4 regions of the Photobacterium minamisatsumaniensis genome follow, and region 3 is predicted to be linked to each of the others. Evidence: predicted binding sites of a transcription regulator. Region 3 holds the regulator's gene; each other region holds the start of a gene.
The links. The regulator CRP, encoded in region 3, controls carbon source genes, mostly activating them, when cyclic AMP is high. The targets are predictions, from matches to a motif close to TGTGANNNNNNTCACA.

Region 1: gltB (glutamate synthase large subunit) is a predicted target of CRP. The motif match lies at 2,638-2,653, and genes of this name have one in related genera.
Region 2: pyrG (CTP synthase) is a predicted target of CRP. The motif match lies at 4,543-4,558, and genes of this name have one in related genera.
Region 4: malT (HTH-type transcriptional regulator MalT) is a predicted target of CRP. The motif match lies at 4,507-4,522, and genes of this name have one in related genera.

What each region holds. Positions count from the first base shown of each region.
Region 1 is NZ_JAKJSI010000015.1:146,284-152,618, forward strand. Features, by position in the region: gene gltB (glutamate synthase large subunit) at 1-1,038, shown strand, start outside; gene L4D78_RS07765 (glutamate synthase subunit beta) at 1,031-2,503, shown strand; gene gltB (glutamate synthase large subunit) at 2,868-6,335, shown strand, end outside.
Region 2 is NZ_JAKJSI010000013.1:214,659-220,993, reverse strand. Features, by position in the region: gene ispF (2-C-methyl-D-erythritol 2,4-cyclodiphosphate synthase) at 1-80, opposite strand, end outside; gene ispD (2-C-methyl-D-erythritol 4-phosphate cytidylyltransferase) at 80-778, opposite strand; gene ftsB (cell division protein FtsB) at 820-1,092, opposite strand; gene eno (phosphopyruvate hydratase) at 1,437-2,738, opposite strand; gene pyrG (CTP synthase) at 2,819-4,459, opposite strand; gene mazG (nucleoside triphosphate pyrophosphohydrolase) at 4,653-5,468, opposite strand; gene relA (GTP diphosphokinase) at 5,551-6,335, opposite strand, start outside.
Region 3 is NZ_JAKJSI010000014.1:189,496-195,830, reverse strand. Features, by position in the region: gene L4D78_RS07045 (hydrolase) at 1-796, shown strand, start outside; gene L4D78_RS07040 (YheU family protein) at 850-1,068, shown strand; gene L4D78_RS07035 (phosphoribulokinase) at 1,198-2,067, shown strand; gene L4D78_RS07030 (OsmC family protein) at 2,122-2,526, opposite strand; gene crp (cAMP-activated global transcriptional regulator CRP) at 2,795-3,427, shown strand; gene L4D78_RS07020 (hypothetical protein) at 3,597-3,812, shown strand; gene L4D78_RS07015 (DUF1338 domain-containing protein) at 3,910-4,713, opposite strand; gene astD (succinylglutamate-semialdehyde dehydrogenase) at 4,766-6,223, opposite strand; gene astA (arginine N-succinyltransferase) at 6,235-6,335, opposite strand, start outside.
Region 4 is NZ_JAKJSI010000044.1:32,273-38,607, forward strand. Features, by position in the region: gene malQ (4-alpha-glucanotransferase) at 1-1,656, opposite strand, end outside; partial or broken gene L4D78_RS21925 (glycogen/starch/alpha-glucan phosphorylase) at 1,784-4,243, opposite strand; gene malT (HTH-type transcriptional regulator MalT) at 4,735-6,335, shown strand, end outside.

The DNA of each region.
Region 1 (6,335 bases), on a different contig from region 3:
CAATACATGGCTGAAGGCCTGCGTGAAATCATGGCAGAACTTGGTTTCCGTAGTATTGAAGAGATGGTTGGCCAATCGCACAAACTGAAAATCCGCGAAAATATCGGTCACTGGAAATACCAGAACCTCGATCTTAGCCCGGTACTGTTTGTCGAGCCTGCTCGTGAAGAAGATGGTGTTTATAACCAGCGAGAGCAAAACCATAACCTTGAAGACGTGCTTGACCGCAAGTTAATTGAAGTCGCTGCGCCAGCGCTTTACGAAGGTAAATCCGTTGAGGCTGAGTTTGGCATCATCAATACTGACCGTAGTACCGGTACTATGCTGTCGAACGAAATCTCAAAAATATACAAAGATAAAGGCTTACCACAACCAATGAACGTGAAGTTCAAAGGTTCAGCAGGGCAAAGCTTTGGTGCCTTCCTTGCGAAAAACGTGACGTTTGAAGTGGAAGGTGATGCGAATGACTACTGGGGTAAAGGCCTATCAGGCGGTACCTTAGTACTCTACCCTGATGCTAAATCTGACATCATTCCAGAAGATAACATCGTCGTCGGTAACGTGTGTTTCTATGGTGCAACGTCGGGTGAATCATTCATTCGCGGTATGGCGGGCGAGCGTTTCTGTGTGCGAAACTCAGGTGCCAAAGTCGTGGTTGAAGGTGTCGGTGATCACGGTTGTGAATACATGACAGGTGGTGCCGCGATTATCCTTGGTCAAACGGGCCGTAACTTCGCTGCCGGTATGAGTGGTGGTGTCGCATACGTTTGGGATCAATTCGAAGACTTTGATACCAAACTAAACCCTGAGCTGGTTGATCTCGACCCTATAGAGCAAGAAGACAAAGAGTTGTTATTTGACATGCTAACCAAGCATGTTGAGCTAACGGGCAGTACTGTGGCAGAAATTTTCCTATCGAACTTTGAAGAAAACCTTCAGAAGATGGTCAAAGTAATGCCAAGGGATTACAAAGCAGTACTACTGAAGCGTAAAGCTGAAGCAGAAAACAAGGAAGAGTTGGAGGCCATCAATGGGTAAGCCTACAGGATTTTTAGAATTTGGTCGTGAACTGCCAAAGAAATTAGACCCTAGCGTTCGTATTCAGGACAACAAGGAATTTGTTCTAAACGAAGAGTTCGGCGATAAGATCAATACGCAGGCCTCACGTTGCATGGATTGTGGTGTACCGTTTTGCCATAACTCGTGCCCAATCGGCAATATCATCCCTGAATTCAACGATGCAGTTTATCGTGACAGCTGGGAAGAAGCATGGAACATATTAAGTTCGACCAATAATTTCCCAGAGTTTACCGGACGTGTATGCCCAGCACCTTGTGAAAGTGGCTGTGTTTTAGGGATTAACCAAGATCCAATCACGATCTGTAATATCGAGAAAACAATTGTTGAGACGGCATACCGTGAAGGCTATGCCAAACCAAAAACACCACGTTCTCGCTCTGGAAAAACCGTGGCGATCATCGGTTCAGGCCCTGCAGGCCTTGCCGCTGCCGAGCAACTAAATAGTGCTGGCCACTGTGTGACAGTATTCGAGCGCGATGAAAAAGTGGGCGGCCTACTACGTTTCGGTATCCCAGACTTTAAATTAGGCATGGATGTTATCGATCGTAAGATCAATTTAATGGCTGATGCCGGCATTAAATTTGAGGTTAACGCGCACATCGGTGTTGATATCAACGCCCAGCAATTACGCCAAGAATTTGATGCCGTATTGCTAACAGGTGGATCAACGGTTCCTCGTAATTTGCCGATTCCTGGACGAGAGCTTAAAGGTGTTCACTATGCCATGGAATTTTTGGCACAAAACAACCGACGAGCCAATGACCTCGACCTAAAAACCGAGGAAATCCACGCCAAAGGTAAGCATGTTGTGGTCATCGGTGGCGGTGATACGGGTTCAGATTGCGTCGGAACGTCTAACCGCCATGGTGCTGCAAGCATTACGCAAGTTGAGATCATGCCGCTCCCACCGGAGCAACGTCCAGCCAACCAACCTTGGCCTTCATATCCGATGATTATGAAGACGTCGACATCGCATGAAGAAGGCTGTGACCGTCACTGGAATATCTTAACCAAAGAGTTCATTGGCGATGAGGCGGGCAACGTAAAAGCCTTGCGCATTGCTGATATTCAATGGGAAGAAGCTAAGCCGGGCGAGCGTCCAAACTTCAACGAAGTCGAGGGTTCAGAGCGAATCATTCCTTGTGATATGGCGTTCTTGGCAATGGGCTTCTTGCACCCAGAGCCTACAGGTGTCCTTGCTCAGCTTGATATCAAACTTGATGAACGTGGCAATGTGGCGACTCAAGGTTTTGCGACTAGTCAAAAAGGCATTTTTGCCGCTGGTGATATGCGTACAGGCCAGTCATTGGTTGTTCGCTGTATCAATGAAGGCCGTGAGTCGGCCCGTGAAGTCGATGCTTTCTTGATGGGTAACTCTAACCTAGAAGCAAAAGCGGATTCATTGATGTTATCAAACGCTTAACCTTGCTGTAGTTGAATACTTCAGTGTTCAACCATAAAGGCTAAAAAATAAAACCGACTCTTATGAGTCGGTTTTTTATTCTGTATAAGCCCTCCCCTTTATATTTACTCCCTTCTTTAAGCTGATACGCCGAATGAGATCTCACTCACGAGATAGAATGTGAACTACTCGCTGAAAGTTTGACCTTTTTGTAAATAGTCGTTAACTTGAAAAGTCGCTGGAAGCACATAAATACCTATAGTCGTACCCGACGAGCACAAAATAAAGTCAAAGGAAACAGTGCTGAGGTAAGTTCTCGATGATAAGGACAGTCATCAATATGCAGTAATACTGCTTGTTCAGGCAGAAGCAAGGGAGAGTTGCAATGACACTGTATGACCCAATGCTAGATAAAGACAACTGTGGTTTTGGGCTTATCGCCCATATCGAAGGAGATACCAGTCACAAACTGGTTCGCACCGCCATTTCGGCCCTAGATCGCATGACCCACCGCGGTGGTATTGCGGCCGATGGTAAAACCGGAGACGGTTGCGGTTTATTGATGAAAAAGCCTGATAGCTTCTATCGTATTGTCGCCGAAGAAAAAGGCTGGAAACTATCACGAGAATTTGCGCTGGGGATGATTTTTTTCAGCCAAGACCCGGTCTTAGCGGAACAAGCTCGTACCATCATCAATGAAGAATTAGCTAAAGAAACTCTATCTCTGGTCGGTTGGCGCGAAGTTCCGATCAACCCGCAAGTTCTTGGTCCAATCGCCAACGAAACCTTACCGAATATCGAACAGGCTTTTATCAACGCCCCTGCAGGTTGGAAGCCCCGCGATATTGATCGTCGCCTCTATGTTGCGCGCCGCCGTATTGAAAAACGCATTACCCAAGACCCTGACTTTTACATTTGCAGCCTATCAACTCAAGTTACTGTTTATAAAGGGCTATGCATGCCAGCCGACTTACCTCGATTCTACTTAGATCTTGGGGATATTCGGCTTGAATCATCTATTTGTCTGTTCCACCAGCGATTCTCCACAAATACTCAACCACGCTGGCCACTCGCTCAACCATTTCGTTACCTTGCTCATAATGGTGAAATCAATACCATCGCTGGTAACCGTCAATGGGCGCGCGCACGGGCTTATAAATTTGCTTCCCCGTTACTGCCTGATCTGCAAACAGCCGCACCGTTTGTCAATGAAACGGGCTCCGACTCATCTAGCCTCGATAATATGCTAGAGCTATTCCTGTCTGGTGGCATGGATCTGTTTCGTGCTATGCGCATGCTGGTGCCACCAGCATGGCAAAACCACCCCGATATGGATCCGGAGTTACGGGCCTTTTATGATTTTAACTCCATGCACATGGAACCATGGGATGGACCCGCTGGTATCGTCATGTCTGATGGTCGTTACGCCGCCTGCAGTCTCGATCGCAACGGCCTTCGACCTGCTCGCTATGTGATCACTAAAGATAAACTGATCACATTAGCCTCCGAGGTTGGGATCTGGGATTACACGCCAGATGAAGTCGCAGAGAAAGGCCGCGTAGGCCCCGGTGAACTGCTGGTCATTGACACAAAATTTGGCAAAACATGGCACTCAAAAGATATTGATCATGAGCTGATGAGCCGCCATACCTATAAAGATTGGATGGATAGTCACGTTAAGCGCCTCATCCCATTTGAAGATTTAGGTGATGAACAGGTCGGGAGTCGTTCCCTTGATGATCATGATCTCAATACCTATCAAAAACTCTTCGGTGTCAATCGCGAAGAGCTGGATCAAGTACTGCGTGTTATTGGCGAAAACGGCCAAGAGGCAACGGGCTCTATGGGTGATGACGCGCCGATGGCGGTTTTATCTTCCAAAGAACGTGCCATTACCGACTACTTCAGACAAATGTTTGCTCAGGTCACCAACCCACCCATTGATCCGCTACGCGAAAAACATGTCATGTCACTGGCAACCTGTATTGGCCGAGAGATGAACGTCTTCTGCGAAACCGATGGACATGCGTATCGGGTGGCGTTTGGCTCTCCGGTTTTACTTTACTCCGATCTCGTTCAATTGCTTGAGCTCGATAATCAGCACTACCGAAATAGCATTATCGATATCAATTTTGATCCGACAGAAAAAGATCTCCAGCAAGCCATTATTGATGTTTGTAACCAAGCTGAACGGCTCGTGCAAAACGGCACCGTGTTGCTGGTTCTGTCAGATCGTGGCATCAACCCTGAGAAACTACCGATCCCGGCGGCAATGGCAGTTGGAGCGGTGCAAAATCGCTTGATCGAGAAAAACCTGCGCTGTGATGCCAACATTGTGATTGAAACCGCCACCGCGCGAGATCCCCACCAGTTTGCCGTTTTACTAGGCTTTGGTGCCACCGCCGTTTATCCCTACCTCGCGTATGAATCACTCGGCAAGCTCATCGACAACGGTGCGATTTCTAAACCTTATCGCGAAATCATGGTGAACTACCGCAATGGGATCAACAAAGGACTGTTTAAAATCATGTCCAAAATGGGGATCTCAACCATTGCCTCCTATCGCTGCTCGATGCTATTTGAAGCCATTGGCTTAAATGACGAAGTGATCGAACTCTGCTTCAAAGGTGTCTCTAGCCGGATCCAAGGCGCTGATTTCTCTGATTTCCAGCAAGATTTATTCAATTTGAATCGCCGAGCTTGGCTCAAGCGCAAGCCGATTGAGCATGGTGGATTACTCAAATATGTACATGGTGGCGAGTTCCATGCCTATAACCCCGATGTAGTTAGTACCTTGCAACAAGCCGTAAAATCCGGCGATTACCAAGATTATCTAGCCTTTGCCAACCAAGTGAATGAACGCCCAATTGCTGCCATTCGGGATCTTCTTGCGCTGAAACATGCAGATAATCCGATTAACATCAAACAAGTAGAAGCCGCTACAGAATTATATAAACGCTTCGACTCTGCGGCGATGTCAATTGGTGCACTCAGTCCTGAAGCTCATGAAGCGCTCGCCATTGCAATGAACCGACTTGGCGGCTTCTCTAATTCCGGTGAGGGCGGTGAAGATCCTCGACGTTTTAACAGCGAGCGTAATTCACGGATCAAACAAGTCGCATCAGGACGGTTCGGCGTGACGCCACACTACCTCGTGAATGCCGATGTACTGCAAATTAAAGTGGCCCAAGGGGCTAAACCCGGTGAAGGCGGCCAGCTTCCAGGTCACAAAGTTACGACGGAAATCGCGAAACTACGCTATGCCGTCCCCGGTGTAACGCTCATTTCTCCCCCGCCTCACCATGACATTTATTCAATAGAAGATTTAGCCCAGCTGATCTTCGATCTTAAGCAAGTAAACCCGACAGCCATGGTGTCGGTAAAATTGGTTTCAGAACCCGGCGTGGGCACTATTGCGACAGGTGTCGCCAAAGCTTATGCCGATTTAATTACGATTTCAGGTTACGACGGCGGTACAGGCGCCAGCCCACTTACTTCGGTGAAATACGCGGGTAGCCCATGGGAGCTAGGACTTGCAGAAACCCAACAAGCACTGGTTGCTAATGGGCTACGCCATAAAATCCGTTTACAAGTCGACGGTGGCCTTAAAACCGGACTTGATGTCGTCAAAGCCGCCATTCTCGGGGCTGAAAGCTTTGGGTTTGGCACCGCGCCTATGGTGGCACTAGGCTGTAAATACTTGCGTATTTGTCACCTTAATAACTGCGCCACAGGTGTCGCGACCCAAGATGAAACCTTACGTCGCAACTTCTTTAAGGGTTTGCCAGATCAAGTCATGAATTACTTTATCGGCCTTGGTCAAGAAGTCAGGGAGTTACTCGCTCAACTCGGT
Region 2 (6,335 bases), on a different contig from region 3:
TAAGGAACGGCCACACCACCGATTATAACGGGGCCTGCACCACCAAATTTGTGTACATCAAAACCATGTCCAATTCGCATCATTGCGCATTCCTTAAAATCTGTTCGAGATAAAATTGTGCTAACGCCAAATCTTCCGGCTGAGTCACTTTTAAGTTATCAGCCCGCCCTTTCACTAACAGCGGTGTCATACAACAGTGCTCTAGTGCTGACGCTTCGTCAGTGACACAAGCCCCTTCTGCAAGCGCTTGAGTCAACGCGTCTTTGAGCTGACCGGCACGAAACATTTGTGGAGTAAGAGCATGCCAAAGATCGGTACGGTCGACCGTCGAAGCGATGCCCTGTTGGCCATCACCCCTTTTCATCGTATCTCGGACAGGTGCTGCTAAAATCGCACCGTGTTCGCTCTGTTGTGCAACTTCGATGAGGTGCTGTAAGTCACTTTGCTGTAAGCAAGGTCTCGCAGCATCATGCACCAGCACCCAGCTTTGGGTATTTTCTATCGCGGCGATCCCCGCAAAAACCGAATCTGCTCGCTCTGCACCACCTTTAACACGCAGTACCCGAGGATCTGAAGCAAGAGGTAAGGTTGGGAAGTATGGATCCCCTTCGCTAATCGCTATGACGACTTGTTCAATAGCGGGATGGGAAAGTAAGCGATCAACAGTATGTTCCAAAATAGTTTTACCAGCGATGGATAAATACTGCTTGGGGCGGTCAGCAGCCATTCGGCTACCGACACCAGCGGCAGGTACAACAGCTATTATTTTATCGGTCATCATTTTATTGAGTATCAACGTTAGGTGTAGATAGTGGTGACTTACTCACCCACAATGCGAAAGAAGGTTTCATCAGGCCTGATCATTCCTAGCTCATTACGAGCCCGCTCTTCAACGGCTTCTTGACCTCGATGCAAATCATGAATTTCAACGTACATTTGCTGATTACGCAGTACCAACTCACCATTAGCCTGTTGCTGAACCGCAACATTGCCTTTCACTGCAAGGTAGTCAATCATTCCATTTTTACCTAACCAGAAGTCGTACTGTAGCCAAGCTAAAACAGCCAACAGCAATACCGTTAACAATCGCATACGACTCCTTATGCTAGTAGGGACACCAAACAATCATCCGTTTGGTATGAACTAATCAAAATATTAACTAATGACATTTAGAGGATGGCTAATAACCACCTGAAATGCATTTAGTTAATATGACCAACCAAGAAACACTTAGCCTGTAATAATCCCATAAAGCGCTGTGCGAGACTAGCACCTTATTGCAAGCTATCGGGTAACTGAGCACTTAGTTATCAAGCTTTACTGTAATTTGACAATCCTATGCCGATAACAATCACGCATGATCTTGGCATATAAAAAAGCCGCCTCAAATGAGGCGGCTCTGAAAGTCTGTAGGTAAACCTACTAGCAAGCTAAAATTAAGCTTGGCCTTTAACTTCTTTAAGACCGTTGTAAGGAGCTTTAGAACCTAGAGCTTCTTCGATACGGATTAGTTGGTTGTACTTAGCAACACGGTCAGAACGGCTCATAGAACCAGTTTTGATTTGACCTGCAGCTGTACCTACCGCTAGATCAGCGATAGTTGCATCTTCAGTTTCGCCAGAACGGTGAGAGATAACTGCAGTGTAGCCAGCGTCTTTAGCCATCTTGATTGCAGCTAGAGTCTCAGTTAGAGAACCGATTTGGTTGAACTTGATAAGGATAGAGTTAGCAACGCCTTTCTCGATACCTTCAGCAAGAATCTTCGTGTTTGTAACGAATAGATCGTCACCAACGATTTGAAGCTTGTCGCCTAGAAGTTCAGTTTGGTGCTTGAAGCCAGCCCAATCTGATTCGTCAAGACCGTCTTCGATAGATACGATTGGGTACTGGTTAGCAAGGTCTTGTAGGTAGAAGTTAAACTCTTCAGAAGTGAAGATTTTGCCTTCGCCTTTCATGTTGTAGTTGCCAGCTTCTTTGTCGTAAAACTCAGATGCAGCACAGTCCATTGCTAGAGTAACGTCTTTGCCTAGCTCGTAGCCAGCCGCTTCTACAGCGTCTTTGATTGCAGCTAGTGCAGCAGCGTTAGACTCAAGGTTAGGAGCGAAACCACCTTCGTCGCCAACTGCAGTGCTTAGGCCTTTCGCCTTAAGTACTTTAGCTAGGTTGTGGAATACTTCAGCACCGATGCGTAGAGCTTCTTTAAGCGTTTTAGCGCCAACTGGCTGAATCATGAACTCTTGGATATCAACGTTGTTATCAGCGTGCTCGCCACCGTTGATGATGTTCATCATTGGTAGAGGCATAGAGAACTGACCAGCAGTACCGTTTAGCTCAGCAATGTGCTCGTATAAAGGCATGCCTTTAGCCGCTGCAGCAGCTTTAGCGTTCGCTAGAGATACAGCTAGGATTGCGTTTGCACCGAAGTTAGATTTGTTTTCAGTGCCATCTAGGTCAAGCATGATCTGATCGATGTCTGCTTGAGCTTTAGCGTCTTGACCTACAAGCGCTTCTGCAATTGGACCGTTCACAGCTTCAACAGCTTTAAGAACACCTTTACCTAGGAAACGAGATTTGTCACCGTCGCGTAGCTCAAGAGCTTCACGAGAACCAGTTGATGCACCAGATGGAGCAGCAGCCATACCTACGAAACCGCCTTCTAGGTGAACTTCAGCTTCTACAGTTGGGTTACCACGTGAATCAATGATTTCACGACCTAGAACTTTAACGATCTTAGACATTGTGTTTCCTCTTGCTTTATCTTGAAATTAAAAGCTAAAAAAATAGCTGCAGCCATCACTGCTACAGCTATCCGTAATCCTTACTTATTAAGCTCACCGCGCTGGTTGATGCCAGCAGCCTTCACGAAACCTTCAAATAAAGGGTGACCATCGCGAGGTGTCGAGGTGAACTCTGGGTGGAACTGAGCTGCCACAAACCATGGGTGGTTAGGGATCTCGATAATTTCCACCAATTTCTTATCTGCTGATAGACCAGAAATTTTCAGACCTGCTTTCTCTAATTGAGGAAGTAGGTTGTTGTTTACTTCATAACGGTGACGGTGACGCTCATGAATCGTTGGCTTACCGTATAATTCACGCGCTTTAGAACCATCAGCCAAGTGACATAGCTGAGAACCTAGACGCATTGTGCCGCCTAAATCTGATTTTTCAGTACGCTCTTCAACGTTACCTTCGCCATCAACCCACTCAGTGATCAAACCGACAACTGGGTGCTTAGTTTCAGCGTTAAACTCTGAAGAGTGTGCATCAGCTAAACCTGCAACATTACGTGCAAATTCAATCAGTGCCACCTGCATACCTAGACAAATACCTAGGTAAGGAATTTTGTTTTCACGAGCGTATTGTGCAGTCAGGATCTTACCTTCAACACCACGGCCGCCGAAACCACCAGGAACTAGGATTGCATCAAGGCCTTGAAGTGCTTCTTCACCTTTAGATTCAACATCCTGAGAGTCAACATACTTAATTTTCACAGACAGACGGTTTTTTAGGCCTGCGTGCTTCAATGCTTCGTTTACTGACTTATAAGCATCTGGCAGTTCGATGTACTTACCAACCATACCGATAACTACTTCGGCTGTTGGGTTTGCTTCTTCGTAGATTACTTGTTCCCACTCAGCCAAATCAGCGTCAGGCGCTGTAATGCCAAAGCGTTGACAAACAAGATCATCAAGGCCCTGAGCTTTAATTAGCTGTGGGATCTTGTAGATAGAATCTACGTCTTTCATTGAAATAACGGCTTTTTCCTGAACATTACAGAACAATGCGATTTTCGCACGCTCGTTAGCAGGAATATTACGGTCAGAACGACATACAAGGATGTCAGGCTGAATACCGATAGAAAGTAGTTCTTTCACAGAGTGCTGTGTTGGCTTCGTTTTCACTTCACCAGCAGCGGCTAGGTAAGGAACAAGTGTTAGGTGCATAAACATTGCACGCTCACGGCCTAGCTCAACAGCTAGCTGACGGATTGCTTCCATGAATGGTAGTGATTCGATATCACCTACCGTTCCGCCAACTTCAACAATAGCGACATCATGGCCTTCAGCACCAGCAATAACGCGCTCTTTGATTGCGTTAGTGATGTGTGGAATAACCTGAATAGTGGCACCAAGGTAGTCACCGCGACGCTCTTTACGAAGCACGTCCGCGTATACACGGCCTGCTGTAAAGTTATTGCGCTTAGTCATTTTGGTGCGGATGAAACGCTCATAGTGACCTAAATCAAGGTCAGTCTCTGCACCGTCTTCCGTAACGAATACTTCACCATGCTGAATCGGGCTCATTGTGCCTGGGTCAACGTTGATGTAAGGGTCTAGTTTCATCATGGTCACGTTAAGACCACGCGCTTCTAGAATGGCTGCCAGCGACGCTGCAGCAATACCTTTACCTAGTGAGGATACAACCCCGCCCGTAACAAAAATGTAATTCGTCGTCATGTTTTACCTGGAAGATTGGTATAGAGGATATAAAAAGTATCTGGACGGGAAATTAGTATACCAGACACACTTTATTGCCACAACGTGAAAACTATCACAGTCGGTTTGGTTTTTTTTTGTCTCAAATCAATTCAGCTCAACTAGATGACTATCAACAGTATTATTACTAACCAAGCAATGACATTTTATCTTGTTAATCTGCACTTTTCTTTTCCCTCAGTTTTACATCGTCCCAAATTCCATCTAATTGCTCTAATGTGCAGTCGTCGAGGCGCATCCCTTGTTCTAGCACAGTTTTTTCAACTTCGCGAAAGCGGCGCTCAAATTTTTTATTCGCACCTTGCAATGCCATCTCAGGTTTCACACTAAGGTGACGGCTAAAGTTGGCAACTGCAAACAGTAAGTCGCCCATTTCTTCTTCGATTCTGCCTTGTTCAGGTGACACTTGGATGACTTCTTCCAACACTTCGTCAATTTCTTCGCGTACTTTATCAACCACAGGCCCAAGCGTATCCCAATCAAAACCATGTTTAGCACAACGTTTTTGAATTTTATCTGCTCGTACCAATGCGGGCATAGCAAGGGGGATATTGGCAAGCACACTGCTATCTTGGGCTTTTCCCTCACGTTCTTTGGCCTTTTCAGCCTCCCAATTAGCGCTGATTTCAGCCTCGCTACTAGCCTGACTGTCACCAAAAACATGGGGGTGGCGACGGGTCAGCTTTTCATTCAAACCATTCACTACATCATCAAAATCAAACAGCCCCTGCTCTTTGCCTAGCTGGCAATAAAAAATAATTTGAAACAATAAATCACCCAGTTCTTCTCTCACATCGTCCCAATTTTGCTGATCAATCGCGTCAGCAACTTCATAGGCTTCTTCAAGCGTATGCGGCACAATCGAGGCAAAGCTCTGTTTACGATCCCATGGACAGCCTCGTTCTGGGTCGCGTAATGTGGCCATTATAGTCAGGAGCTGGTCAATCGCAGGTTGGGGAGCATTGTTCATAGTGATGATATCTTTTTTAAATTAGGAGTAAAAAAAACGGGTCGCCTAGGCTCCCCGTTTATTCATAAATTGATGCTTAACCTTAGTGCAGGCGTTTGGCTTCTGCCACGTCCCTCACCTGTTCAATGCGCTTAAGTACTTTACTCAGCACTTCTAAATCAGTGAGCTCTAACTCAAAGTCCATAATCGACATTTGTTTTTTATAGTCAATTCGGCTCTTCATTCCCGCTACTTTTACTTTTTCATTGGCCAGCGTACTGGTCAGCTCTTTGATCAGGCCATTTCGCTCAGAGGCCTTGACGCGTACCGTGATGTTGTAATTGCCCACAAAACCACCACCCCACACCGTGTCGATGATCCTTTCGGCAGCAACATGGCGTAATTCTTCCAATTGCTCACAGTCATTACGGTGAACCGAAATACCACGACCTTGGGTAACAAAACCCACAATGTCATCACCAGGAATAGGTTGGCAACAGCGGGCTAAATGCGTCATTAAATTATCAACCCCCTCAACAACAACAGCATCACGCTGAGGTTTTTTCGCACTGGTACTAATTTTGGTGCTAGCTTCAGTCAGTTTATCCAGTAACTGCTGGTCTTCCTCTTCCGCTGTTGGCTTATTCATTATGGTATTAATGTGATTAACCACTTGGTTAATACGTAAATCACCACTACCAATACCAACAAATAACTCATCTAAATTTTTAGCATTGAAGCGCTTTAGTGCATACACTTCTGCATCTTTCAACTTGGCGCCGATTTTATTCAGTTCAAGCTCTAAAATTTCACGTCCTGCCACCATGTTTTTATCATGGGCTTGCTTACGGAACCATGCATGAACTTTGGCTCTTGCTCGACCAGAAG
Region 3 (6,335 bases):
CATGATTCTATTTCACGGTTTAGAAGGCAGCTTTCACAGCCCTTATGCACATGGATTACTTAACGCTGCCCAGCAGCAAGGTTGGCTCGGGGTCATGATGCATTTTCGTGGCTGCAGTGGTGAAATAAATCGTCAGCCTCGGGGTTACCATTCTGGCGAAACCAATGATGCCCATTTTTTTATTCAGTGGCTGAGGCAACAACTGCCCACTCAACCTTTCCTTGCTGTCGGGGTATCGCTTGGGGGCAATATGCTGGTTAATTACCTCGCAGAAAAAGGGCACCAGTCTGAATTGGCTGCGGCACAAGTGATTTCTCCCCCACTAGACTTGGCTGCATGCTCAAGTCGGATCCAGCAAGGGTTCTCAAAGATCTATCAGCGGTACCTATTGGCATCGATGAAGCGTAACCTCGGTAAAAAAATTAGCGCACAGCCTGAAGCAATGCCACTCAAACAAGAACAAGCCGCAAGCATTCGTTCCCTTTGGCAATTTGATGAGGAAGTCACAGCCCCCCTACACGGCTTTGACGATGCTAACGATTATTACCAACGGTGTAGTGGCTTAACCAAATTGGCTACCGTAACCATCCCGCTTCGGGTCATTCACGCCAAAGACGACCCTTTCATGACTGCAGATGTTATTCCTTCCCACCCCTTACCTGCACACATCGAATATGACTTGTGTCACCATGGCGGTCACGTGGGTTTTGTCTCTGGCTCTTGGCATAAGCCTGATTTCTGGCTTGAACACACCGTGCCAGAATGGTTTGGTCAATTCATACCGCTCTACAAATAACAATAATAACAATATAATTGGCTTTTCATCCTTTGAGTAAAGAGCAGCCCATTATGATCATTCCTTGGCGTGATATTGACCCCGACACCCTAGTCAACTTAATCGAACATTTTGTGTTACGAGAGGGAACAGACTACGGTGAACAAGAGCTCAGTATGGAGCAGAAAGTACAGCGGGTCCGCCAGCAACTTGATAAGGGTGAAGCCGTTATCGTCTTTTCTGAGTTGCATGAATCTGTCGATATCAAATTACGCCGCCATATGGGGGAATAAGCCCCCTACTGCGCTAATTTATACAATTTTGGCGACTGCACTCACGTATCATTTTTGGCCTCCCGACTTGACCTTACCTCACTACCCTGTTAATAACTCTTTCCGTTAATGTTAACGACAGGGTTTGTCATGTCTGCAAAACATCCAATAATTGCAGTAACAGGGTCTTCAGGGGCAGGTACATCCACCACCTCAGAAGCATTTCGTAAAATGTTCAATATGATGGGCATTAATGCTGCCTGGCTGGAAGGTGATAGCTTTCACCGTTTTACTCGCCCAGAAATGGATGTCGAAATTCGAAAAGCCAAAGATCAAGGTCGACATATTAGTTACTTCGGCCCTCAGGCTAACGATTTTCCCCAGCTAGAAACCTTTTTTCGCCAATATGGTGATGATGGAAGCGGCCAATTTCGGCGCTACCTGCATACCTTTGATGAAGCCGTACCTTATAACCAAATGCCCGGTTCATTCACACCATGGCAGGAGTTACCAGAAAACACCGACGTATTGTTCTATGAAGGACTTCATGGCGGTGCTGTTGATGGTGAAACCAATGTCGCTCAGCACGTTGATTTATTGATCGGCATGGTACCAATCGTCAACTTAGAGTGGATTCAAAAGATTGTACGGGATACCCGTGATCGCGGTCATTCACGCGAAGCCGTGATGGAATCAATTGTGCGATCGATGGATGACTATCTCAATTATATTACGCCTCAGTTTTCTCGTACCCATATTAACTTTCAGCGCGTACCAACCGTTGATACTTCAAACCCATTCAGCGCCAAAGCCATTCCAAGCCTAGATGAGAGTTTTGTTGTGATCCGTTTTCGTGGGATCAAAAATGTCGACTTCCCTTATTTGTTATCAATGATCCAAGGATCATTCATGTCACGCCACAATACATTGGTGGTTCCGGGTGGCAAAATGAGCTTTGCCATGGAGCTAATCATGCGCCCGTTGATCCAAAAACTGATCGAAACAGGAAAGATTGGTTAAATAATACAATTCAAGCCCCTTTCAGGGGCTTGGGTCTCTCGCGGCCGTGTCGAATTAAGCGCAGTTCACTTCATAAGAGTGCGTCATTTCAACACCTTCACCAAGCATCAAGCACACCGAGCAATACTTCTCTAGCGAATCAGCAACAATTTTCGCCACTAGCGCTTCATCGAGTTCATGACCTGTAACCACGAAATGTAGGTTTGCTGAGGTAAAAATACGGGGGGCTTGCTCACGGCGCTCAGATGAAATTTGCGCTTCACAACCCGTAATCTTCTGCCCTGCTGATTTCAATCCATCAACCACATCAACCGAGCTACATCCCCCAGCCGCCATCAATACCATTTCCATTGGGCTTGGCGCTTTTTCTCCGCCATTGCCATCCATAACCACACTATGGCCAGAATTTGACTGACCTAAGAAGGTCATATTCTCGACCCATTTCACTCGTGATTGCATTTGTTTTTCCTTACTACTTATAGGGTAATTAGTGACAATATAGCAACTGTGTGATCATGTGCACACTTATGACTACTAAATGACCATTCTCGATAGATCAATATCAAGAAATGCATGCTGAAAAAAGATAAACTTTGAACTAATTATTCACGTGAGCTTGCAGCCCAGCTGTTGACTGAATATCCTAAGCGACGAACACCAAGTATAGGCCCAGCCCTTTTTTGATGGACGTCGTTGTTGGGCAACAAACACAGAGGAAGTTAGTAATATGGTTCCAGGTAAACCTCAAACAGATCCAACTCTAGAGTGGTTTCTTTCGCATTGCCACATTCATAAATACCCGTCAAAGAGTACTTTGATTCATGCGGGTGAAAAAGCTGAAACGCTCTACTACATTGTTAAAGGTTCTGTGGCTGTCCTAATCAAGGATGAAGAAGGCAAGGAAATGATCTTGTCTTACCTAAACCAGGGTGACTTCATCGGTGAGTTAGGCTTGTTCGAAGAAGGCCAAGAGCGTACCGCTTGGGTTCGAGCAAAAACCCCTTGTGAAGTAGCAGAGATTTCTTTCAAGAAATTCCGCCAGCTTATTCAAGTTAACCCTGATATTCTGATGCGTCTGTCTGCTCAAATGGCAAACCGTCTTCAGGTTACAAGCCAGAAAGTAGGTGATCTTGCTTTCCTAGATGTGACTGGCCGTATCGCTCAGACACTTCTAAACCTTGCGAAACAGCCAGATGCGATGACGCACCCTGACGGTATGCAAATCAAGATCACTCGCCAAGAAATTGGCCAGATCGTGGGTTGTTCTCGTGAAACTGTTGGTCGTATTTTGAAAATGCTGGAAGAGCAGAACCTAATCTCTGCTCACGGTAAAACTATCGTGGTATACGGTACACGTTAATTTCGCGTGCCATCATTGATAATAAAAAGCCGCCTCAGGCGGCTTTTTTGATCCGGGAATTCATACCAAAATGGTATTTTTGCCGTATTGCTCACTTTTTCTTTCTTGTATCCTCACCATCAAGTGCTACATTGTGCATATCTGGCGTAAGTGATAATACGTCATTCACATGGATAAAATTGATATGGATCTCGAACGTTTTTCAGCAAATGGCTTTCCTGCAAGCAATACGAGCGTTATTGCCCCCCTTCCCCCAACAGTTGAAATGACAGGCTTTAGCGGGCGTCGGCACTATTTTGAACAACAAACGACTTCGCCATACCATAAAGGGCAACTTGCTAAGCATGAATTTGGGATCACACCACTTGATAGCCAGTGCCATTAGTCTACCCCAAACACGTTTGACTCTTATCGCACACGATAAACCCACCGTATTTCATAACAGTGGGCTATGGGGTTAATCTCTTTTCACGCCAGAGAATTTAGCCTTTCTTCGCGTGGGTGCTTTCAAAAATTTTATCCGCTGACGCTTCAACAAAGCCACGATATAACTCACCGTCTGGTGTAGCATAGCGCTTAGCAAATTCGTAAAATCCCCCCGCGATACTAAACACACCATCGGTAAAGCCAACATCAACAGTATCGGCAATCGTCGCTGATTGCTCTAGCATTACCTCTGGGCTACCTTTCACATCGCCCCCAGATTCATTAATCGAAAAGCCGTTATGGCGCAGTAAATGATTAACCTCTTCGACCTCGGTAAATTGCTCGAGCTGATTAATATTGACCGTAAAATGGTTGGCACCAAAACCGTGCGCGGCTAACCACCCTGCGTATTCACTTTCTGCTACCAGCAACTCATAAGTGGCATAGTCGAGGTCCCAACGCCGCCCACCATACAAGAAGGCTGGATCACGCATCGCCGCTTCAGGTACTTGATCGACAAGCTCTCGAACGGTTTGCTGTAGCAACGAGCTAAACTGCCCTACTAGCAATTCACTGATAAAGACTTTCGGTGCATCTGGATTTGGATGTTCAAAGTGCTCAGCATAAAGCTTCTTCGCTTCAAAGTGATACTTACCACAAGGTTTATAACCCAATGCAATAAACGGCGCCGCTAGCCTATCTAGGCCCACTTTAGGTAAATTGAACGTCCGTAACGCAATGTGGTCATTCAGCAACGGCTCATCTTCAGTGAGTAAATCATGCACCTGTGCAGCAGAGGGGCATAAACGCTGAGTATAGTCTTGCCATAAGCCATCAAATAATTGCACAACCCTTTCCATGAATATCACATCCTCTTAGCTGGTCGATAAAACGGAATACCTGAAACATGCTCTACATACGGATCCCTGGTGACAACTGTGCTGGCAATTCAGGTTGATCACCTTCCATTGATGCCATTGGGTACGCACAGTAGTCAGCGGCATAATAAGCACTTGGCCGCAAGTTGCCAGAAGCACCCGGCCCACCAAAAGGGGCATCCCCACTGGCACCCGTCAATTGACGGTTGCGATTCACAATGCCTGCCCGAATATGATCGATAAAATACTGCCATTCATCGTCATCGGTTGAGATCAGCCCTGCAGATAAGCCATAACGGGTATTATTTGCCTTCTCAACGGCTTGTGTTAAACCGTCATAACGCACAACCTGCAACAAGGGGCCAAAATATTCCTCATCCGGTAATTCTGCGATAGTACTCACCTCAATGATCCCAGGAGTAACGATTGCTCCTTGCCCGCGGGTAGCGACCAATAATGCTTCACCGCCAAGACCAATAAGCTGAGACTGGGCTTGGAGAATGTTATCTGCAGCGGCATTAGAGACTTGCGATCCCATAAAAGGGGCTGGCTCATCAAACTGACCACCCACGCGAATAGCCGATGCAAGCTCAACTAAGCGAGTAAGTACACGATCCCCTTTCTCGCCTTTGGGTAAATACAGGCGACGAGCACAAGTACAACGCTGACCCGCGCTAATAAACGCTGACTGAATAATAGTGTAGACAGTGGCATCAAGCTCGCCATAATGCTGAGAAATAACCATCGGATTATTGCCCCCCATTTCAAGTGCGAGCATCTTCTCTGGCTGACCAGCAAACTGGCGGTGCAGGATCTGCCCGGTATTCGCGCTACCCGTAAAGAGTAGGCCATCGATACCGCTGTCACCCGCTAATGCCTCACCCGTTTCACGCGCACCTTGGACCAAATTTATCACCCCATCAGGCAACCCAGCCTGTTGCCAAAGCTTCATGGTTTCTTCTGCAACTTTCGGCGTAAGGTCTGATGGTTTAAACACGATAGTATTACCGGCCAATAACGCAGGCACGATATGCCCATTTGGAAGGTGGCCCGGGAAGTTATACGGCCCAAATACCGCCATGACACCTAAGGGACGGTGACGTAAAATTGCCTGGCTGCCCGCCACGTCTTTTTGTCTTTCGCCAGTACGTTCATGATAAGCCCGCAGTGATATGGCAATTTTTCCCACCATCGCGCCTGCTTCGGTACGCGTTTCCCATAATGGCTTACCGGTTTCTTCGGCAATAACCTTGGCAATCATCTCACTGTTATCTTTTACCAATTCAGCAAAGCGCTCCACAATAGCTTGTCGCTTGGCAAAATCACAATGACGCCATTTTGCCAACGCAGCACGAGCACTACTCACCGCCGACGCGACTTGTCCGCCTGTTGCCGCCTTTCCCTGCCAAATGACCTCTTCGGTAAAAGGATTGAACGATTGCATAACCGCCCCCTCTCCAGCCAGCCATTCACCTGCGATCCATTGAGTCATTGTCGAATTCCTTATTGGGTGATCAGGCGAACTTGATCGCCATGTTGTACTTGAAGGGCTTGTGCCATTTCAGCAGAGATAACGGCGGTGTCGCCCTTAATACCAACTTTAC
Region 4 (6,335 bases), on a different contig from region 3:
TACTTTATACGAGTGAATACCTGCTGTGGCGAGTTTTTCAACGATTTCATCAGGCACAGTGCCCAAATCTTCACCAATAACAGTACATTGATGACGATGGCTCTCTAAGGCCAAAATTGCCATCATATCTTCAACGGGGTAGTACATGTACGCCCCATTTTCTGCCGACTCACCCTTTGGTATCCACCATAAGCGTAATAAACCCAGTACATGGTCAATACGCAGTGCGCCACAGCTACGCATATTGGCACGAAGTAGCTGAATAAAGGGTTCATAAGCACGTTCTTTCAGTACTTCAGGGTTTAACGGTGGTAAGCCCCAGTTTTGACCCAGAGGGCCTAAGATATCAGGTGGTGCGCCTACGCTCACATCCTGACAAAGCGCGCCATGATCAGCCCATGTCTCAGAACCTGAATCACAGACACCGACAGCCAGATCACGGTAGAGACCCATTGCCATGCCTTTTTCTTCGGCTAACTCGTTCACTTCAGCCAGCTGAGTATCAGCAATCCACTGAAGGTACATGAATAATTGTACTTTCGAATAATTCTTCTTGATAAAACTCTGAACAGCAGCATTATCGAAATGGCGGTACTCTTCAGGGAAGACAGGCCAGCCCCAAGTATTGTCATCTTGTTTTTTCAGTTCGGCATGCAGCGCATCGAATGCAGCTTGATGAAGCAGGCTTTCGCCACCCTCTTCAACAAAGTGTTGGAACTGCTGAGCACGTACTGAATTTTTTGATAAATGGCGCTCACTGAATGTTGAGAACAATAGCGGTAATACTGCCATTTTCAGACAAGACACTTCACTGTAGTTCACCCAATTAGCATCACGCGCATCACTCAAACGTTGCTGAAACTCAGGGCTACCCACAAGTTGTTGGGCTTCATCACATTGAGCAAACTCACTGACCGAGCTTACATCAATGTACATCAGGTTTAACCAACGACGCGATGAAGGGCTATATGGGCTTGCACCTTCAGGGTTAGCTGGGAATAAAGAGTGGATAGGGTTAAGACCCACAAAGTCGCCACCACGAGCAGCAACATCGGCAACCAATTGTTTTAGATCACCAAAATCACCGATACCCCAGTTATGGTTCGTACGGATTGAATAAAGTTGAACGCTTGTGCCCCACACTTTCTTATCATTAAGCAATGCTTCCTGCTTATAACAAGACACCGGAGTAACAATTAATGTCATTTCAAATGGTGTTTTACGACGTTTACGGAAAACGTCTAACTTGTGGTACCCCAACTCAAGGTCATTTGGCAGAGCAAATAATAAGGTTCCGCCCTCTGCACGGGTGTCTGAAACAAGTTGAGATTGAAGCCAACCTTCTAGTACTTCTCCTTGTTCGGTTTCTAAACGCCAGCTAAAGTCACTAATACGTGCACTTTGACCAAGGTGCATTTCAATATGCATTGCTTCGCCGCTACGAATAACTTTAACTGGTGCCAAGACATCTGGACGCTGCTTTTTATTCGCTGACTCTAGCAGGGTTTCATCATTTTTTGTGTCGTAACCTAGCGCCTTTAATAGGTAACGAATGGTATCGCTTTCAACGTTAGCATCGTCGCCCCAAGCACTTACATAACTATCGGCAATACCAGCCATGTCAGCAACTTGTTTTAATACTTGATTATCTTTCATCGTTCTCTCCGATAGCAGCCTTTCAGCTGCTACGATGTTAGGGTATTGCTGATATCCGTTTAGAGGTGATACCAACCTGAAGTGAGCCAGCCAATTCAGGTTGGTACTCATACGCTTTAAGTGTTAATTAACGCTTTACTGGCTCTAGCTTCCAGATGTTATTGGCGTAGTCACGAATACTACGGTCTGAACTGAATTTGCTCATTAATGCTGTATTTAGAATTGCTTTCCGTGCCCATGTTTTCTGGTCACGTTATTCAGCATCAATTTTCTCTTGTGTTTTCACGTAATCTGCAAAGTCAGCCAGTACTAAGTATGGGTCGCCGCCGTCTAACAGGTTATGGCGAATAGCAGCCAATTGACCTGGTTTACCTGGGGTAAACTCATCCGTTTCCAATAAATCCATCGCTGCGCGCAGTAAGCTATCAGCATGGTAATAACGGTAAGGGTCGTAGCCCTCTTCTTTTAGTTTTTGTACTTCATCAACCAGTAGGCCAAAGATGAAGATATTTTCGTCACCCACTTCTTCACGCATTTCAACGTTCGCACCATCCATCGTACCGACAGTTAATGCACCGTTCATTGCGAACTTCATGTTACCTGTACCCGATGCTTCTTTACCTGCAGTTGATATTTGCTCTGATACATCAGCGGCAGGGAATAGAATTTCAGCAAGACTTACGCGGTAATCAGGAATGAATACAACTTTTAGCTTGCCGCCTAAACGCGGGTCGTCATTCACTTTCTCTGCAACTTTGTTAATTGCGAAGATAATGTCTTTTGCCAATGCATAACCTGGTGCTGCTTTCGCACCAAAGAAGAATACACGTGGGTGCATGTCGAACGTTGGGTCGTTCAGAAGACGGTGGTAAAGTGCCAGGATATTAAGCAAGTTAAGGTGCTGACGCTTGTACTCGTGTAGGCGTTTAATTTGGATATCAAAGATCGCATCAGTATCAAGTTCAATACCCATGTTTTCTTCAACCCAATCAGCTAAACGCTGCTTGTTCTCTTTCTTCACTGCCATGTAACGTTTTTGGAACGCTGCATCGTCAGCAAATTTCTCTAGCCCAGCAATTTTTTCAAGTTTCGCAGGCCAATCGTTACCCACTTTCTCGCTAATTAACGCAGAAAGACCTGGGTTACAATATTTGATCCAGCGACGTGGCGTTACGCCGTTAGTCACGTTTTGAAGGCGACCAGGGAATAGCTCATTAAACTCAGGGAACAGATCGCGCTTAACCAACTCTGAGTGTAATGCTGCTACACCGTTAACGGCATAAGTACTGACTACACACAAGTTAGCCATGCGAACCATACGCTGTGGGCCTTCTTGAATGATAGAAAGCTTGCGCTTCACTTCATTGTTGCTCGGCCAAGTTGCCTCAACCTGCTTCATGAAGCGGTGGTTTATTTCAAAGATAATTTCCATATGACGAGGAAGCATTTGTTGAATAAGTGCTTCACTCCACGTTTCTAGTGCCTCAGGCAATAGTGTGTGGTTTGTATAGGCAAATGTCTTCGACGAAATAGCCCAAGCAGCGTCCCAACCTAATTTGTATTCATCAATCAGAATACGCAATAGCTCTGGAATCGCGATAGTTGGGTGAGTATCGTTAAGCTGAATTGTCTCAAGCTGAGACAGCTCTTCAATTTTGTTACCAGCAGCGAAGTGGCGACGTAGAATATCACCAATTGAACATGCACAATGGAAGTACTGCTGCATTAGACGCAGTGCTTTACCTTGGTCATGGTTATCATTTGGGTACAATACTTTTGTAACGTTACCCGCTTCTAAAGCTGAATATTGTGCACCTACATAGTCGCCATCATTGAAGCGGGCTAGGTTAAATGGTGCATTTGAACGGCATTCCCAAAGACGCAGTGGGTAAACACTGTCGTTATCGTAACCAACGATTGGGAGATCCCAAGCAATACCTTCAACGCTCATTGCAGGAACCCAACGGCGACATTCAACACCATTTTCGTCTGTGTAAGCTTCAACATGGCCGTAAAGGCTAACTTCTTGTGTTAATTCAGGGCGAATAACTTCCCAAGGGTAACCTTCAATACCACGCCATGCATCTGGTGCTTCAACCTGACGACCATCTTCAAATGACTGGCGGAATAAACCGTATTCATAGTGAAGGCCGTAACCGACAGCTGGGTATTCTTGTGCCGCTAACGAATCCATGAAACATGCGGCTAAGCGGCCTAAACCACCATTGCCTAGTGCAGGGTCACGTTCTTCTTCAAGTAAGTCAGTTAAGTTCTGACCCATCTCTTCCATTGCTGATGAAACATTTTCATAAAGGCCCATGCTGATTAGGTTGTTACCTGTCAGACGGCCAATTAAGAATTCAAGAGACAGATAATTAACACTGCGGGCTTTTTCTTCAGCCAACTTCTGCTCAGTCGCTAATAGATTACCTGTGCTAATTTCTGCTAACGCACGACCCATTGCCATATACCAGCTACGTGGTGTCGCCGTTTCAGTTGTGTTTGCGTAAGTTGCACTTAAATGCTTCTCTACAGATGCTTTAAATGCTGCTTTATCAAATTGTTGTGCCTGACCATTTTTTGACATGGTTCAATCTCTCTCTAGGATTATTTCCAACTGGGGACTATGTTGCCTTTATTTATAGGCTAAAACATCCTCCTGACAAATGGAGGAGGAGGGAGGAGGATTAAGGGCGTAGCTACGCCTCTCCCCCCCTTTCTGTGACCATCAGCAAAGAATCGGGGTGTAGAAGCACACAACGACAACATCAAATGCAATCTGATTCACACTTTATGGCTCTAATTTCATGTGCAATTGCAGGCTTAAATYTTTATGAAAGATCTTATATATGTGATCAAACTCATAAATATAGGGATGAGAGAGTAAGAATTGCTGATTTAAACATTTTGAAATGTAAAGTTATGGAGCAGATCAAATGCTGTGTAATGATTTTCATGCAAGATAATCATTACTTGATAGCATAATAGCTCTACTAAAAACGTGATGCCGACTTAGTGGCAAACGATTAAAAACAACAGAGCAAAATCGACTAAACCTTACAATAAGATAGCTAGATTATGTGGATACCATCTAAACTAACTCGCCCAGCACGCCTTCATAACGCGATTATTCGTCCGCGATTGCTGGAAACTCTTGATCAGGCTCCTTTCTATCGCCTTGTGCTATTCCGCTCCCCAGCAGGTTTCGGTAAAACCACAATGGCAGCGCAATGGTTGAACGAGCACCCACATACGGGCTGGTTCAACATTGATGAAAATGATAACGATACATTCCGTTTTGCTAATTACTTATTACAGTCAATTAACAAAGCAACGAACAACACTTGTCCAAAAACACAGGCAATGGCTGAAAGACGCCAATTTGCCTGCCTATCGACTCTATTTAGTGAACTTTTTAGCGAGTTAAGCGAATATCACGAACAAACCTATCTCGTTTTAGACGACTATCATGTTATCAATAACGACGATATTCATGATGGTTTGCGTTTTTTCTTAAAAAATATGCCAGACAACATCACATTGGTTGTCACCAGTCGGACACTACCGCCACTTGGCACTGCAAACCTGCGAATTCGTGATCTTCTCATCGAAGTTGATAACGATCGCCTCGCTTTCGACGAAGAAGAAACTGAACGTTTCTTCAGCAAACGGGTTAATGAAAGCATAGAAACATCGGTACTGCGTAATCTTCACCAACAAGTTGAAGGTTGGCCTTCTGCATTACAGCTTATTGCGCTTCATGCCCAGCAAAGACCAAACACGCTGGTTGAATCAGCTGAATCGATGGCTAACTTTAACCGTGGCCACTTATGGGATTACCTTGCGGAAGAAGTGTTCGACCAGCTTGATCGCGAGACACAGCAATTCCTGTTACAGTGCTCCGTGCTTGATATTTTCAATGCCCAGTTGGTGGCAGAGCTAACTGGCCGAAGTGACGCACTCGCCATGCTCGAATCATTGAACCGCTTCGGTTTATTCTTAAACACCTTGGAAGGTGATAATAACTGGTACCGTTTCCATAACTTGTTTGCCGAATTCCTTCGTCACCAACGTTATTCACAAATTCCACAGCAGCGTGGTGAACTTCACGCCCTTGCAGCACGAGCATGGCTCAAGCAAGATTCACCGCAACAGGCATTACTTCATGCTCAAAAGTGTGAAAATGAAGCTCTGATCATTGAGATCTTGACTGATCACGGATGGGGAATGTACCACCATGGCGAAATCAAGTTGCTTGAAGATTGTCTGGCTTCACTCAAAAATGAACAGTTAATCAGCCATCCTCGCTTAGGATTATTGCGCATGTGGCTAGCTCAAAGCCAACATCGCTACAATGATATTGGTGATATGATCGCTGCCGCAGAAGACGCGATGCTCTGCCGTGATATCGTATTAGATGATGCGATACAAGGTGAATTCAATGCACTTCGCGCGCAAGTAGCCATAAACCAAAGTAAACCCGAAGAGGCGCTGACTTTATCAGAGCAAGCACTTGGGCAACTACCATCAACAACATACCGTAGCCGTATTGTTGCAACCTCGGTTGTGGGTGAAGTACACCATTGCCTAGGAAACCTAAGCCGTGCTTTACCTATGATGCAACAAACTGAAAAAATGGCGCGTCAATACCATGTTTACCATCAGGCTCTCTGGGCATT